DNA from 2 places in the Tsuneonella sp. CC-YZS046 genome. Region 2 is predicted to be linked to the other one. Evidence: predicted binding sites of a transcription regulator. Region 2 holds the regulator's gene; the other holds the start of a gene.
The links. The regulator LexA, encoded in region 2, represses DNA repair genes until DNA is damaged. The targets are predictions, from matches to a motif close to GTTCCNCNCTTGTTCT.

Region 1: the regulator LexA is predicted to act here: its motif matches at 5,493-5,508, upstream of U8326_RS07450 (ATP-dependent helicase).

The regions. Positions count from the first base shown of each region.
Region 1 covers NZ_CP141590.1:1,507,446-1,514,732, forward strand. Annotated here, with positions in the region: gene U8326_RS07425 (AmpG family muropeptide MFS transporter) at 1-1,682, opposite strand, end outside; gene U8326_RS07430 (pseudouridine synthase) at 1,923-2,870, shown strand; gene rsmD (16S rRNA (guanine(966)-N(2))-methyltransferase RsmD) at 2,867-3,409, shown strand; gene U8326_RS07440 (MFS transporter) at 3,422-4,711, opposite strand; gene U8326_RS07445 (hypothetical protein) at 4,814-5,389, opposite strand; gene U8326_RS07450 (ATP-dependent helicase) at 5,516-7,287, shown strand, end outside.
Region 2 covers NZ_CP141590.1:1,316,091-1,323,377, reverse strand. Annotated here, with positions in the region: gene gltX (glutamate--tRNA ligase) at 1-410, opposite strand, end outside; gene U8326_RS06555 (ComEC/Rec2 family competence protein) at 439-2,616, shown strand; gene lexA (transcriptional repressor LexA) at 2,638-3,327, opposite strand; gene U8326_RS06545 (molybdopterin molybdotransferase MoeA) at 3,438-4,634, opposite strand; gene moaC (cyclic pyranopterin monophosphate synthase MoaC) at 4,631-5,104, opposite strand; gene trpC (indole-3-glycerol phosphate synthase TrpC) at 5,355-6,143, opposite strand; gene trpD (anthranilate phosphoribosyltransferase) at 6,140-7,132, opposite strand; gene U8326_RS06525 (aminodeoxychorismate/anthranilate synthase component II) at 7,129-7,287, opposite strand, start outside.

The DNA of each region.
Region 1 (7,287 bases), 190 kb from region 2:
AGCCCCGCCGCCTTGCCCTGACGGCGTATCCGCGCCCATTCGGCCAGGCACAGGACGACCGCCACGAACCCGATCCCGGTGGTCAGCAGGAATACGTCGTGATAGCCGCGCGTCTCGATCATCTTGCCCAGCGCCCCCCGCCCCAGGGTGCCGACCAGGAAAGTGAGCGAGGACAGCAGCGCATATTGCACGGCGCTGTATTTCTTCGAGGTGATCGACGAGAGATAGGCGACCAGCGCGGCCCCGGCGATGCCGCCCGCGACATTCTCCCCGGCAATGGCGAACATCAGCTTGGCCAGACGGTCATCCCCGCCAAGCTGCTCGACCAGCCAGGTGAAGCCGATGGCCCTCGCCCCGGCGGACATCACCGCCCCGCCCGTCGCCAGATCGGCATAGAGCAGATTGGTCAGGGCCGCCGTCAACGCGCCCAGCGTCATCACCGCCATGCGCCCGATATAGGTGAACAGCACCCCGCCCAGCGCCACGCCGAACATCAGCGCGCCGACGCCGAAGAACTTGGAGGCGACCGCCACCTCTTCCTTCGAATAGGCAAGCTCCCCAAGGTAGAACGGATAGGCGAACGTGCCCCAGATCGTGTCGGTTATGCGGTAGGACAGCACCAGCCCGACCACCAGTATCGTCGCCCACCCGAGCCTTCCGACAATATCGGTCAAGGGCAGGATCAGGGCGCGATAGCCATGATCCAGCACATTGTCCGCCCGCGAAACCGCCGGGGCGGGCTGCGCCAGCACGCGGCGGCCATGCTGCTTCTGCCGGACCAGCCAGGCCGCGACCAAGGCCGGAATCACCACCGTCGCGATCACGATCAGCGGGCCTTGCTGGGCCACGAAGGCCGTGGAATCGGGCCGCGCTTCCGGATCGCTGCCCAGCGAGCGGACCATGAATATCCCGACCGTAATCAGCGCCCAGCTCCACAGCACGCCGACGATCGCCAGGGCGATCGCCCTCACCCGCGGCTCCAGTTCCCCCGCCTCGCGCAATTCGGCCAATGCCGCGTGGTCGGCCGCGATACTGGCCACCGACTGCGGCCCTTCGGGCGCGAACAGGCTGAATGCGCCCACCACCAGCATCAGGCACCCCATGATCGCATAGACCGTGGGCCAGCCCAGCCCTTCGGCCAGGAACAGGGCCAGCGCCCCGCCCACCAGCACGGCGGAGCGGTAGCCCAGTTGATAGACGGTGGAGAGCATGTCGATGGTCGCCACCTCGTCCGCCACGTCGACGCGCCAGGCATCGACCACCACATCCTGGGTTGCAGAGGCGAAGGCGCCGATCCCGGCCAGCAGGGAGAACCAGCCGATCGAGCCGCCCGGATTGAGCGTGGACAGCACCAGCAGGATTCCGCCGAGCAGGAATTGCGCGGTGACGATCCATTGCTTGCGCCGCCCGAGCCTGCGGATCAGCGGCAGATTGATGCGGTCGAGCAGCGGCGACCACAGGAATTTGAAGGAATAGGCCAGGCCGATCAGCGAAAAGACGCCCATCGTCTCCAGATCGACCTGCGCGTCCGACAGCCATGCGTAGAGCGTGCCGAGCAGCAAGGCATAGGGCAGCGCGCTGGCAAATCCGAACAGGGCCATGAAGCCGGTCTTGCGGTTGCCGAGCGATGCCAGAACCCTGCGCCACCCCGGCTTGCCGCTGTTTTCGGCTGCTTCGCCCATCCCATACTCCTCATCACGCGAATTGCGGGGAAACTAGAGCCTGATCGTTTGAGGCGGAAGTGCTTTGCATTTCCGCCGATGGCGTGAATCAGGCTCTATTCCAACAGTCTAGACCTTGATCGCCCCAGGCTGAGTCAAGCCGGGACGATCAAGGTCTAGCGCGGAAATCTCCATTGGAAAGGCGGCAGAAACATCCTGTCCCCGCTTTCCCACTCCAGGCCGGATCGCTAAGGGCAGGTCATGGCCGAAAAGCAACCCAAGGGCGCGGGCGCACCGCCTGTCGAACGATCCGGCGAACGGATCGCCAAGCTGCTGGCTCGCGCCGGCGTCGCCAGCCGCCGCGAGGTGGAGCGCATGATCGGCGAAGGCCGGATCGCGCTCAACGGCAATGTGCTCGATACGCCCGCCACCATCCTGCCCAGCCTGGCGGGGGTGACGGTGGACGGCAAGCCCGTGGCCCGGCCCGAACCGCCGCGCCTGTTCCGCTTTCACAAGCCCGCCGGGCTGATTACGGCGGAACGCGACCCGGCCGGGCGGCCGACGATCTATACCGCGCTGCGCAACGCCCTGCCGCCGGGAACGCCCCGGCTCATGCCGATCGGGCGGCTCGACCTCAACACCGAGGGACTGCTGCTGCTGACCAACGATGGCGAGCTGAAGCGGGCGATGGAACTGCCGTCCAGCGGCATTCCCCGGACCTATCGCGCCCGCACTTATGGCGACGTGTCCCAGAGCCAGCTCGAGGAGCTGATGGAAGGCGTCACCATCGACGGCATGTATTACAGCCGGATCGACGCCAATATGGAACGGCGCACCGGACGCAACCAATGGATCGAACTGACCCTGACCGAGGGCAAGAATCGCGAAGTGCGCCGGGTGCTGGAGCATCTCGGGCTGGAAGTGAGCCGGCTGCTGCGCACGTCCTACGGCCCGTTCCACCTGCTCGACCTGCAGCGTGGGCAAACCGCCGAAATCCGCCAAAGCGATGTCGAACGCTTCCGCAAGTCGCTGAAACAGGCGGGGCCGAAGCCACGCGTCAATCCCGCGCCCGAGGGCGCCAGACAACCGCCCCCCCGCGCAAAGCCCCATCCCGCCCGGGGGGACCGCGGCCCCGGCGATGCCGCCCGCAAGGCCCGCCCGGAGGGCCGTGGTTCGGGCCGGCCATCCCGCCCGGCTCCGCGCAAATGAGGATCATCGCGGGGGAATGGCGCGGCCGGAAGCTCGATGCGCCGCAGGGGGAAACGACGCGCCCGACGGCCGACCGCACGCGGGAAACGCTGTTCTCGATGCTGACCAGCCGGATCGGCAGTTTCGAGGGGCTGCTGGTGGCGGATCTGTTCGCCGGTTCGGGCGCGCTGGGTCTGGAAGTCCTGTCGCGCGGGGCAGCCGAAGCGATTTTCGTGGAGAACGATGCGGCCGCCCTGCGGGTCCTGCGCGCCAATATCGCGGCCCTGGGCGCGCAGGCGCGCTGCGACGTGCGCGCGGTGTCCGTCCTGGCGCTCGGCCCGGCCAAGCGCGCCCCGGATCTGCTCCTGCTCGACCCGCCCTATGAAACCGGCGCGGGCGCCGTCGCGCTGGACAAGCTCAGGCGGCTAGGCTGGATCGCTCCGGGCGCGTGGATCAGCGTGGAAACCTCGCGCAGGGAAGAGCTGGACGCCAGGGGCTTCACCGTCGACGCCACGCGCGATTGCGGAAAGGCGCGGCTGCACCTGCTGCGGCCGGAATAGCGTCCCGTCCTTTCAGGGGATCAGCGGCTCCGCCACCGGGCTTTCGGCGCGCAGGGGCCTGGCCATGAACACGCCCGCGAAAGTGAGCATCCCCGCGACGGTCAGGAACAGCCCGACCAGCGCGATTCCGCCCTGCATGGTGATCTTCTGCGCTTCCACCGCCACCACCGCGCCGCCGATGATCCCGCCCGCGTTGAAGGCCACCGATACGCCGGTATAGCGCACCAGCGGGGGAAACAGCGTGGGCAGCCAGGCGCCGAGCGGGCCATAGACCAGCCCCATGACGAACAGGCTGGCCGCCAGCGTCACGAACACGATCGGCAGGGACGATCCCCCGAGCACCGGGCCGAACACCGCCCCGAGCAGGGCCGTCGCGACGGCGCCCGCCGCCAGCACCTGCCTCGGGTTGGTCCGGTCGGCCCAGATGGCCGCGACGACGATCCCGATGGCCAGGAAGCTGTTCGCGGCCAGTTGCACACCAAGGACAAGCTCGCGCACCATGCCGCGCCCGGTGGTCAGATGGCCCAGCGCAAAGGCGGTGGAGAGATAGAAGATGGCGAAGCAGGCGATCACCCCCGCGCTGCCCGCGATCACCGGCCCCCAGTGATTGCGCAGCAGCCTGCCGAGCGGAACCATGGGCGGCGCTTCCCTTTCCAGCGCTTCGCGAAAGGCCGGGGTTTCCCCGATCCGCAGGCGCACCCACAACCCCAACCCGACCAGGACCGCGCTGAGCAGGAAGGGAATGCGCCATCCCCAATCGTTGAAAGCATCCTCTGGCAGCCACACCCCGAGCAGGAGGAACAGCCCGTTCGCGGCCAGGAATCCCAGCGGAGCGCCCAGCTGCGGGGCGCTGCCGAAGCGCGCCTCCCAGCCCTTGGGCGCGTTCTCCACCGCCAGCAGAGCCGCGCCGCCCCATTCGCCGCCCAGACCGAAGCCCTGGCCGAAACGAAGGATGCACAGGAGCACCGGCGCCACCCAGCCCACCATCTCATAGGTGGGCAGGAAGGCGATCAGCAGGGTCGATATGCCCATCAGCAGCAGGGACGCCACCAGCGTCGACTTGCGGCCGATGCGGTCCCCGAAATGGCCGAAGGCGATCGCCCCGACCGGCCTGGCGAAGAAGGCGAGGCCGAAGCTCATCAGGCTGAGCAGCAATTGCGCGGATTCGCTCTCGGCGGGAAAGAACAGCGGCCCGAACACCAGCGCCGCGGCGGTGGCGTAGACGTAGAAGTCGTAGAATTCCACGGCGGTGCCGGCCAGGGCCGCCGCCAATATCCGGCGATGCTGTCTTATCGGGTTCATGGAGCGGCTTGCTTGGGCACCAGCGCCGCCACGTCAAGGGCCAACGAAAAGAGCGCCACGATTGTGGCGCTCTTCTCCTCTCCTGCCTTGCGGCAAGCCGGGTTATTTCCCGCCGGGATTGCGGCAGCCGTCCTGCACGGTCCTGGAGCAGACCGGATAGTCCTTTTCCGCTGGCGGCGGCGGGGTGAGCGCCCCCTTGTAGGGACCGCCCTGATAGGATTCATCGGCCGGCATGGCGGGTGGAACCGGCTCGGCGGCGGTCCTCGGCTCGGGCACCGTATCGGTCGGCATGCCCTGCCCCGGCGGGTTCGCCTGGGTGGCCGGAGTGGGCGGAGCCGCCCCCGCGAGCTGCGCGGAGATGGACTGCCAGGCCAGTTCCCGCTGCTCCGGCGTCATGTTGTAGATCTGCGTGCGCTGATCCGGGGTCAGCATCCAGTAGCCGCGCTGCCGGTCCGGCGGCAGCGTCCAGAAATATTGCTTCTGCGCGGCTTCCAGCGCGGCATATTGGGCCTGCTCTTCCGGCGTCCAGGCATCGAACGCCGCCTGCTGCTCCGGGCTCATGGCATGATCGCCCGCCGGCGCGGCATCGGCAGGCGGGGTGCTCTCCTGCGCATGGAGAGCAAGCGGAGCGGCAATGATTCCAAGGGCAGTCATGCTGCCCAGCAACAGCCTACGCATCTAGAACTCCTGTTCCCGTTTCCATTTGGCTAAATTACGCATTGCGATGGGCCGGGTTCCTTTTTTGCCCTCCGCCCGACGCGCTCTTGCTTCCATACGCCGCGTTCCCTAGCTGTTCGCCAGATCATGCAGGATGAAACACCCCCCCTCGCCGCATCCGGAGCAGCGGCAGAGCCGCCTTACCTGGCAGGCCTGAATCCGTCGCAGCGTGAAGCGGTGCTGGCCACCGAAGGCCCGGTGCTGATGCTGGCCGGCGCGGGCACGGGGAAAACCGCCGCGCTCACCACCCGTCTCGCCCACCTCGTCCACAGCCGCCTCGCCTGGCCCAGCGAGATCCTGTGCGTCACCTTCACCAACAAGGCGGCGCGGGAAATGCGCGAACGGGTGGGCCAGCTGATCGGCCCGGCGGTCGAGGGGATGCCCTGGCTGGGCACGTTCCATTCGATCGCGGCGAAGATGCTGCGCCGCCATGCGGAGCTGGCCGGGCTGCAATCCAACTACACCATCATCGACACGGACGATCAGCTTCGCCTGCTGAAGCAGCTCATCACCGCCAACGATCTGGACGAGAAGCGCTGGCCCGCGCGCCAGCTGGCCGGGCTGATCGACCGCTGGAAGAATCGCGGCATCAACCCGGAAGACCTGGATGCGGTGGAGAACGAAGCCTATGCCAATGGGCGCGGCCAGCAATTCTACCGGCTCTACCAGGACCGGCTGAAAGCGCTGAACGCCTGCGATTTCGGCGACCTGCTGCTGCACATGCTCAATATCCTGCGGCGCGAACGCGACGTGCTGGAGCATTACCGCCAGCGTTTCAAATATATCATGGTGGACGAATATCAGGACACCAACGCCGTCCAGTATCTCTGGCTGCGCCTGCTGGCGCAGGAACGGAAGAACATCTGCGTGGTGGGGGACGACGACCAGTCGATCTACAGCTGGCGGGGCGCGGAGGTCGCCAACATCCTGCGGTTCGAAAAGGATTTCCCCGGCGCGAAGATCATCCGGCTGGAACAGAATTATCGCTCCACCCCCCACATCCTGGCGGCCGCGTCGGGCCTTATCAGCGCGAACAGCCAGCGGCTCGGCAAGACCTTGTGGACCGAGCGGAACGGCGGGGACAAGGTTCAGGTCATCGGAGTGTGGGACGCGCCGGAGGAAGCCCGCCGGGTGGGCGAGGAGATCGAGCGGCTGGAGCGCGAAGGCGCGCCGCTCGACCGGATCGCGATCCTCGTCCGCGCCCAATACCAGACGCGCGAATTCGAGGACCGCTTCATCCAGATCGGCCTCAACTACCGGATCGTCGGCGGCTTCCGTTTCTATGAGCGGGCGGAAATCCGGGATGCGCTGGCCTACCTCAGGGTGATCGCCCAGCCCAGCGACGACCTCGCCTTCGAGCGGATCTACAACCAGCCCAAGCGCGGGCTTGGCGCGAAGGCGCTGGAGGCGATGCATCGCCATGCCCGGGCGCGCGGAATGCCGCTGGCGGCGGGCGCGCTCGAACTCGCCCAGACCGACGAATTGCCCAAACGCGCGAGCGGAGCGATCGCGGCGCTGATGCGCGATTTCCTGCGATGGCGCGAAATGGCGGATGGCGTCTCCCCCGCCGAGCTGCTGCGCACGGTGCTGGAGGAATCCGGCTACAACGCCATGCTGCAGGCGGAACGGAGCGCCGAAGCCGCCGGACGGGCGGAGAACCTCTCGGAACTGGCCCGCGCCATGGAGGATTACGCCACGCTGGGCGATTTCCTGGAGCATGTCGCGCTGGTGATGGACAATGACGCCGCCGCCGATGACGAAAAGGTCACGATCATGACCATCCATGCGGCGAAGGGGCTGGAGTTCGATCATGTCTTCCTGCCCGGCTGGGAGGAAGGCGTGTTCCCCAGCCAGCGCGC
Region 2 (7,287 bases):
GATGGATCGCGATGGCGCCAGCGCCCGTCATAGCGCAGCGGCTGCTTTGCCGCGCGTTGGGCGGCGCGCATTTCTTCCAGCTCTTCCTGGGTCGCATAGCAGCGGTAGGCGTGGCCATGTTCCAGGAGCCTTTCCGCCACCTCGACATGGCGGGCGCCCCGTTCCGACTGGAACACCGGCGCTTCGTCCCAATCCAGCCCGAGCCAGGCGAGGCCGTCGATAATGGCGTCGATCGCCTCCTGGGTGGAGCGGGCGCGGTCCGTGTCTTCAATGCGAAGCAGGGCCTTGCCGCCGTGGTGGCGCGCGAAGAGCCAGTTGAACAGGGCAGTGCGGGCGCCGCCGATATGCAGGAATCCGGTCGGGGACGGAGCAAAACGGGTGATCACAGAGTTTCCCCCTGCACTTGCCATATGCCTCCGCTTCCTTTCCTATAGCTTCATGGTCAGCAACGCCGTTCCGGAAGTGCCGATTGCCGGCCAGCACGTCCTACATGATGCTGCATTGCAGCGCCAATGGCGAATGTCGACACGCTTGTCCAGCGTGGCCGGAGCGATCGAGAGATTTCTGGGCAGATCGGGTTTCGATCGCGGCCCATGGCTGACGGTTGCCCTGGCGGGGGGAATCGCGGCCTGGTTCGTGCTGGATGGCCCGGTTCAATGGGCCTTCGCGTCCGGTATGGCCCTCATCGTCGCGGCTGTTTCCTTCCGGCTTTTGCGGGGAGAAACCCGTTATCCGCGCCTGAGCACGGCGCTGGCCGCGCTGGCGATTGCATTTCTTCTCGGGGTGCTGGTGGTCTGGTCCCGCTCGGAAATGGTCGGGGCGCAGCCTCTCGCCCGCCCGGTCGTCGCTACTTTCGATGCAAGGGTGATCGAAAACATACCTCAGCCCGCGCTTGATCGGGTTCGGCTGGTTGTCGTGACCCGGGAGCCGGATACGGCGCGGCCCATCAAGGTGCGGCTCAATTTGAAAGAGAGCGCCGATGCACGGGGCTTGCGCGAAGGTGCGGTGATCCGTCTGCGGGCCAGGCTGATGCCTCCTGCGCCGCCGATGCTGCCGGGCAGCTATGATTTCGCCCGAACCGCGTGGTTTTCGGGCCTGTCCGCCACGGGCAGCGTCATCGGCAAGGTGGAGATTCTGGAGCCGGGCAGCGAGGGACCGGGGCTTTCCGCGCTGAAGAATAGCCTGTCCGCTCATGTCCGCAAGCAGCTGGGCGGCTCGCCCGGCAGCATCGCCGCCGCCTTCGCCAGCGGCGACAGAGGCGCGATCGCGCCCGAGGACGAGGTGGCCATGCGCGATTCAGGCCTGACTCACCTGCTTTCGATCAGCGGATTGCATGTGAGCGCGGTCATCGCCGCGGCCTATCTGATGGCGATGAAGCTGCTCGCCCTGTGGCCGTGGCTTGCCCTGCGGGTGCGATTGCCGGTGGTCGCCGCCGGCGTCGGGGCCCTGGTCGGCATCGGCTATACGCTGCTGACCGGCGCGGAGGTGCCCACCATTCGCAGTTGCGCCGCCGCCGTGCTGGTGCTCATCGCCCTGGCCCTCGGCAGGGAGCCGCTGTCACTCAGGATGGTTGCGGTGGCCGCCGCCTTCGTCCTGCTGCTGTGGCCGGAGGCGCTGGCAAGCCCGAGTTTCCAGATGAGCTTTACGGCGGTGATCGCCATCGTGGCGCTTCATTCCAGCGCCCCCGTTCGTGCATTCCTGGCGCCCGGCGAGCAGGGCTGGATCATGCGCGGCGCCCGCCAGGGCCTGATGCTGCTGCTGACCGGGGTAGTGATCGAGTTCGCGCTGATGCCGATCGGGCTGTTCCATTTCCATCGTGCGGGGGTCTACGGGGCCTTCGCCAATGTCGTTGCGATCCCGCTCACTACCTTCATTTCGATGCCGCTGATCGCCCTGGCGCTGCTGCTGGATCTGGCGGGCATCGGCGGCCCCGCGTGGTGGCTCGCGGGAAAGTCGCTCGAACTGCTGCTCGCGCTCGCGCACTGGACCGCAAGCCAGCCTGGCGCCGTCACGCGGATGCCGGCCATGGCCAACTTCCATTTCGCCCTGCTCGCCGTGGGTGGGTTGTGGCTCGCGCTGTGGAGAGGCCCGATCCGCTTGTGGGGCCTGTTTCCCGCCCTGCTGGCCAGCATTCTGGTCCTCATCAGCCCCGGGCCGGATGTCCTTGTATCCAGCGATGGCCGCCATGTCGGCATAACCGGGGAAGGGGGCCGCCTGCTGGTGCTGCGCGACAGCCGGAGTTCGTTCACGCGCGAGAACCTGGTGGAACTGGCGGGAATGGATGGGGAGCCGCTGCCGCTCTCGCAATGGCGGGGAGCGCGGTGCAGCCCGGATTTCTGCGTGGCGGCCCTGAAGCGCGGCGGGCGCGAATGGCATCTGCTGATGGCCCGCAGCCGGGAGCTGGTGGCGGAGCGGGCGCTGGCCGCCGCCTGCGAGCGCGCGGACATCGTGATCGCCGATCGCACTCTGCCGCGTTCCTGCAAGCCCCGCTGGATCAAGGCCGATCGCCGGATGCTTCGGGAAACCGGCGGATTGGCGATCGACCTTGCCGGGCAATCCATCCGCACGGTCGCGGAGGATCAGGGTCAGCACGGCTGGTGGCGGCCCGGCCGCTGAAGGCGGCCGGAGACGCACCCATCAATGATAGCGCCGCAGCAGCCCCGCCAGCTTGCCTTGCACCACGACCTCGCCAGGTTCGTAGATCTGAGGCTCATAGGCGCCATTGGCGGGATCGAGGCGGATCTTGCCGTTTTCCCGGCGCAGATATTTGAGCGTCGCTTCCTCGTTGCGCACCAGCGCCACCACGATTTCCCCGTCGCGGGCCGTATCGGTGCGCTTCACCAGCGCGAAATCGCCGTCGAGAATGCCCGCTTCGATCATCGAATCACCCGATACCTCGAGCGCGTAATGCTCGCCCGAACCGAGCAGGGCGGCCGGAACCGGAAGGGTCGCCTGACCTTCCAGCGCTTCGATGGGAACGCCAGCGGCGATGCGCCCGTGCAGCGGAATTTCGATGACGTCGTTGGCCGGAGCCGGAGCGGCGGGCGGGGGGCTGGTATGGCGCGCGAGAAGATCGTTGGCAGCCGCCGAGCGGATGCCCGCCGCGCTGACATCGTCCGGCTGCTTGAGCACTTCCAGCGCGCGGGCGCGATTGGGCAGGCGGCGGATGAAGCCGCGTTCCTCCAGGGCGGAGATCAGGCGATGCACGCCTGACTTCGATTTCAGATCCAGCGCTTCCTTCATTTCCTCGAAGGAAGGCGAAATGCCGGTTTCTTCAAGCCGGGTCTGGATGAAACGGATAAGCTCGTGCTGTTTGGCGGTCAGCATGGACGCAGTTCCTCATTCTGCCTTTGGCCCTATCGTTTCTGCCGGTCCACGGCGTGAACGAATGAGGAACAAGTAAGCAACTTTCGCCTTTGAGTCAAGCGACCGGCGAGTCAAGCGACCGCAGCCGGTTGCAGCGGGAATATGCGGACCGGGGCGCCCGCCCCGAGCGCCGCCGCCCCGGCCGGGCGTTCTATCAGGGCGTTGCTCTCCGCCAGCGCATTCAGGCCGCTGCTGTCCTGTTCCGCCAGGGGAACGACATGCTCTCCATCCCACCGGGCGCGCAGGAATTCGAGCCTTTTGCCGCCTTGCGGCAGGCCGGCGCCCAACAGCGCCCGGCAGGAGTGAGGGAGCGGAGAGGCCGCCCCCAGCAAGGCCCGTGCCAGAGGCAGCAGGAACAGGAAGCCGGTGACGAAGCTGGAAACCGGGTTGCCGGGCAGGCCCAGCACCAATTGCCGCCCGCGCCCCGCCACCAGCAGGGGTTTCCCCGGCTTCATCGCGACTCGCCAGAACGCGATTTCGGCGCCCCAGTCGGTCAGCGCCGGGCGGATCAGGTCATGGTCGCCGACCGATGCGCCGCCGCTGGTCACGATCAGGTCGCACGTCTTCGCCTCATCCAGCGCCTGGGCGAGGGCATCGCGCCGGTCGGGAACCGGGCCGAGGCGCCGCGTGACGCAGGGCAGGGCGCTGAGCATCGCCTGCAGCATCGGGCCGTTGCTGGCGGGAATCTGATGGGGCGAGCAATCGGCGGGGTCGGAGGCAAGCTCGTCGCCGCTGTCGATGATCGCCACTTCGGGCCTGCGCCGCACCGGCAGGCTGGCATGGCCCGCCGATATGGCCAAGGCGAGCGCCGCTGGGCCGATCCGGGCGCCTGCCTCCAGCAGCCTGTCGCCTTCGCGGAAATCGAAGCCCGCCCGCCTGATATGCCGTCCGGCGCGCGGGGGATCACCTGCGATGCCGAGCGTCTCGCCGTCGCGCGCGGCATCTTCCTGCAGGAATACGGCATCCGCGCCGCCCGGAATCACCGCTCCGGTGGAGATGCGCACGGCCTCGCCGGGATCGAGGGGTCCGGCGAAGGGATGCCCTGCGGCGCTTTCCCCGATCACGCGCCAGCTGGTCCTGCCGGCATCCGCCAGCGCATAGCCGTCCATCGCGGAAAGGTCGGCCGGGGGCTGGGTGCGGCGGGCGTTGAGGGGAGCGGCCAGATAGCGGCCCAGCGCCGAGGCCGTGTCGACCTGCTCGACCGGCAGCGGTTCGGCCAGTTTCAGCAGTTCCGCCTGCGCTTCCGCCAGGGGCAGGGCGGCGCTCATCCTTGCGCCCGCCAGTCGCCTGATTTGCCCCCGCTTTTGGAAAGGAGGCGAACTTCCTCGACGACCATCGCCTTGTCGATGGCCTTGGCCATGTCGTAGATGGTCAGCAAGGCGATGGAAACCGCCACCATCGCTTCCATTTCCACCCCGGTCCTGCCGGTCAGGGAAGCGGTCGCCGTCGCGCGCAAGGCATCGTCCTCGAACGCGAAATCCAGCGTCACCGCATCCAGCGCCAGCGGATGGCACAGCGGGATCAGCTCTCCGGTCCTCTTCGCGGCCATGATCCCGGCGATGCGCGCCGCCGCGAGCACGTCGCCCTTGGGCACATCGCCGTCGCGGATCGCGGCCAGGGCCTGCGCCGACATGCGGATGCGGCCAGTGGCGATAGCCTTGCGCACCGTTTCCGCCTTGCCGCCGACATCCACCATCCGGGCGTGGCCCTGCTCGTCGAGATGGGTGAGCCTGCTCATCGCGCGAAACCGGAAACCGGGCGGGGGGTTGACACAGTTGACACTGTTCTGGAGCAAAAAACCGATCCCGGCCGCAAGGGGCTGAATCCGCGGGTTTCGATGCTTGGCTTGGCGTTCATTGCGCCCTCATGCCAGAGCTTTGCGCGGTAGGACAGGGCGGATTGGAATGGGGCTTGTCCGGTCGTCCGGTTGCTGGCGTTTTGCGTTTCGGGTCGTGCCAGCCCCTGCGACGAGGAAGGAAACGGCCGCCTCAGCCTTCCAGCAAGGCCTTCGTCGCTGCCGTCACATCGTCCTGCCGCATCAGGCTCTCGCCCACCAGGAAAGTGCGGGCGCCGCATCGCTCCAGCCGCAGCAGGTCGTCATGCGTGTTGATGCCGCTTTCGCTGACCAGCAGCGTGCCTTCGGGCGCGAGCGGGGCAAGCCGCTCGGTAACCGCAAGATCGGTGACGAAGCGCTTGAGGTCGCGGTTGTTCACACCGATCAGGCGGGAGTATAGCCGGGCCGCGCGTTCCATCTCCGCTTCATTGTGGACTTCGACCAGCACATCCATGCCGCGCTCCAGCGCAGCGGCCTCGATCTCGGTCATGACCCCATCGTCGAGAGCCGCGACAATGATCAGGATCGCATCGGCGCCGATCGCCCGGGCTTCGGCGACCTGCCATGGGTCGACCATGAAATCCTTGCGCAGGACGGGCAGCGAGCAGGCCGCGCGTGCCTCGATCAGGAAATCCTCGTGCCCCTGGAAGTAAGGCGCGTCGGTGAGCACCGAAAGGCAGGCCGCGCCCCCGTGCTCATAGGCCAGCGCATGTTCCGCCGGGCGGAAATCCGCGCGGATCAGGCCCTTGGACGGGGAGGCCTTCTTGATCTCGGCAATCAGGGCAAAGCCGTTCGCCGCCTTTGCCTCCAGCGCCTTGCGGAAACCCCTTGGCGCGGTCTGGGCGGCGGCGCGGGCGTCGAGGTCCGCCAGCGTGGCGTATTGCTGGCGCAGGGCGACTTCCGCGCGCTTCGTATCGCAGATTTCGGTGAGCTTGTCGGTCATTTCAGCGCTGCGATCCAGCAGTCCAGCAAGGTGTTGGCAAGCCCCTTGTCGAGCGCCTCGGCCGCTTCCTCCACGCCTTCGCGCCATTCGCTGACCTCTCCGGCCACGATCAGCGCCCCGGCGGCGTTGAACAGCACGGCATCGCGATAGGGACCTTCCTCGCCCCTCAGCAAACGGCGCAGGGCCGCCGCATTGAACGCCGGGTCGCCTCCCCGGATCGCTTCGACCGGGCTGGCGGGCAGGCCCGCATCCGCTGGCGAGACCCGCTGCATGACGAAGCCCGTCGAGCTTATCAGGGCGACTTCGTTCCCGCCCGCCAGACTCAGCTCGTCCAGTCCTTCATCGCCCGAGACGATCAGCGAACGCTCGCTGCCGAGCCGCGCCAGCGCGTCGGCATAGATCGGGACATAGGCGGGGCGCGCGATGCCGATCAGCTGGCGGCGCACCCCGGCCGGATTGGCGAGCGGGCCAAGCAGGTTGAAGATAGTGCGGCGGCCGATGGCCTTGCGGATCGGCATGATGCGGCCCATCGCCGGATGGTGCCTGCCCGCGAACAGGAAGCAGATGCCGAGGTCGGCCAGCGTTTCCTCCGCGGTTTCGGCGGCGCGATCCAGATTGAGGCCCAGCGCTTCCAGCGTATCCGCCGCCCCCGCCTTGGACGAGGCCGCGCGATTGCCGTGCTTGGCCACCGGCACGCCGCAGGCCGCGACGACCAGCGAGACGGCGGTGGAGACATTCAGCGTATGATGCCCGTCCCCGCCCGTGCCGCAGACGTCCATGGCGTTGGCGGGCGCCTTCACCGGGATCAGCCGTGCCCGCATCGCCCGGGCCGCGCCCGCGATTTCCGATGCGGTCTCTCCCCGGTCCGAAAGTTCGGTCAGGAAACGGGCGATGTCCTCATCGGTGAACCGGCCGTCCAGCATCGCCCCGAAGGCGGCCTCCGCCTCATCCTCCGACAGCGGCTGCGTGACGTGAGGCAGGGCGTTCATGCCGGCGCGTTCGCTTCCAGCCCGCAAATCCTCAGGAAATTGGCGAGCAGGGCGTGGCCGTGTTCGGTCGCGATGCTTTCCGGGTGGAATTGCACGCCATGGATCGGCAGGCGGGCGTGGCGAAAACCCATGACATGCCCGTCATCCGATGTGGC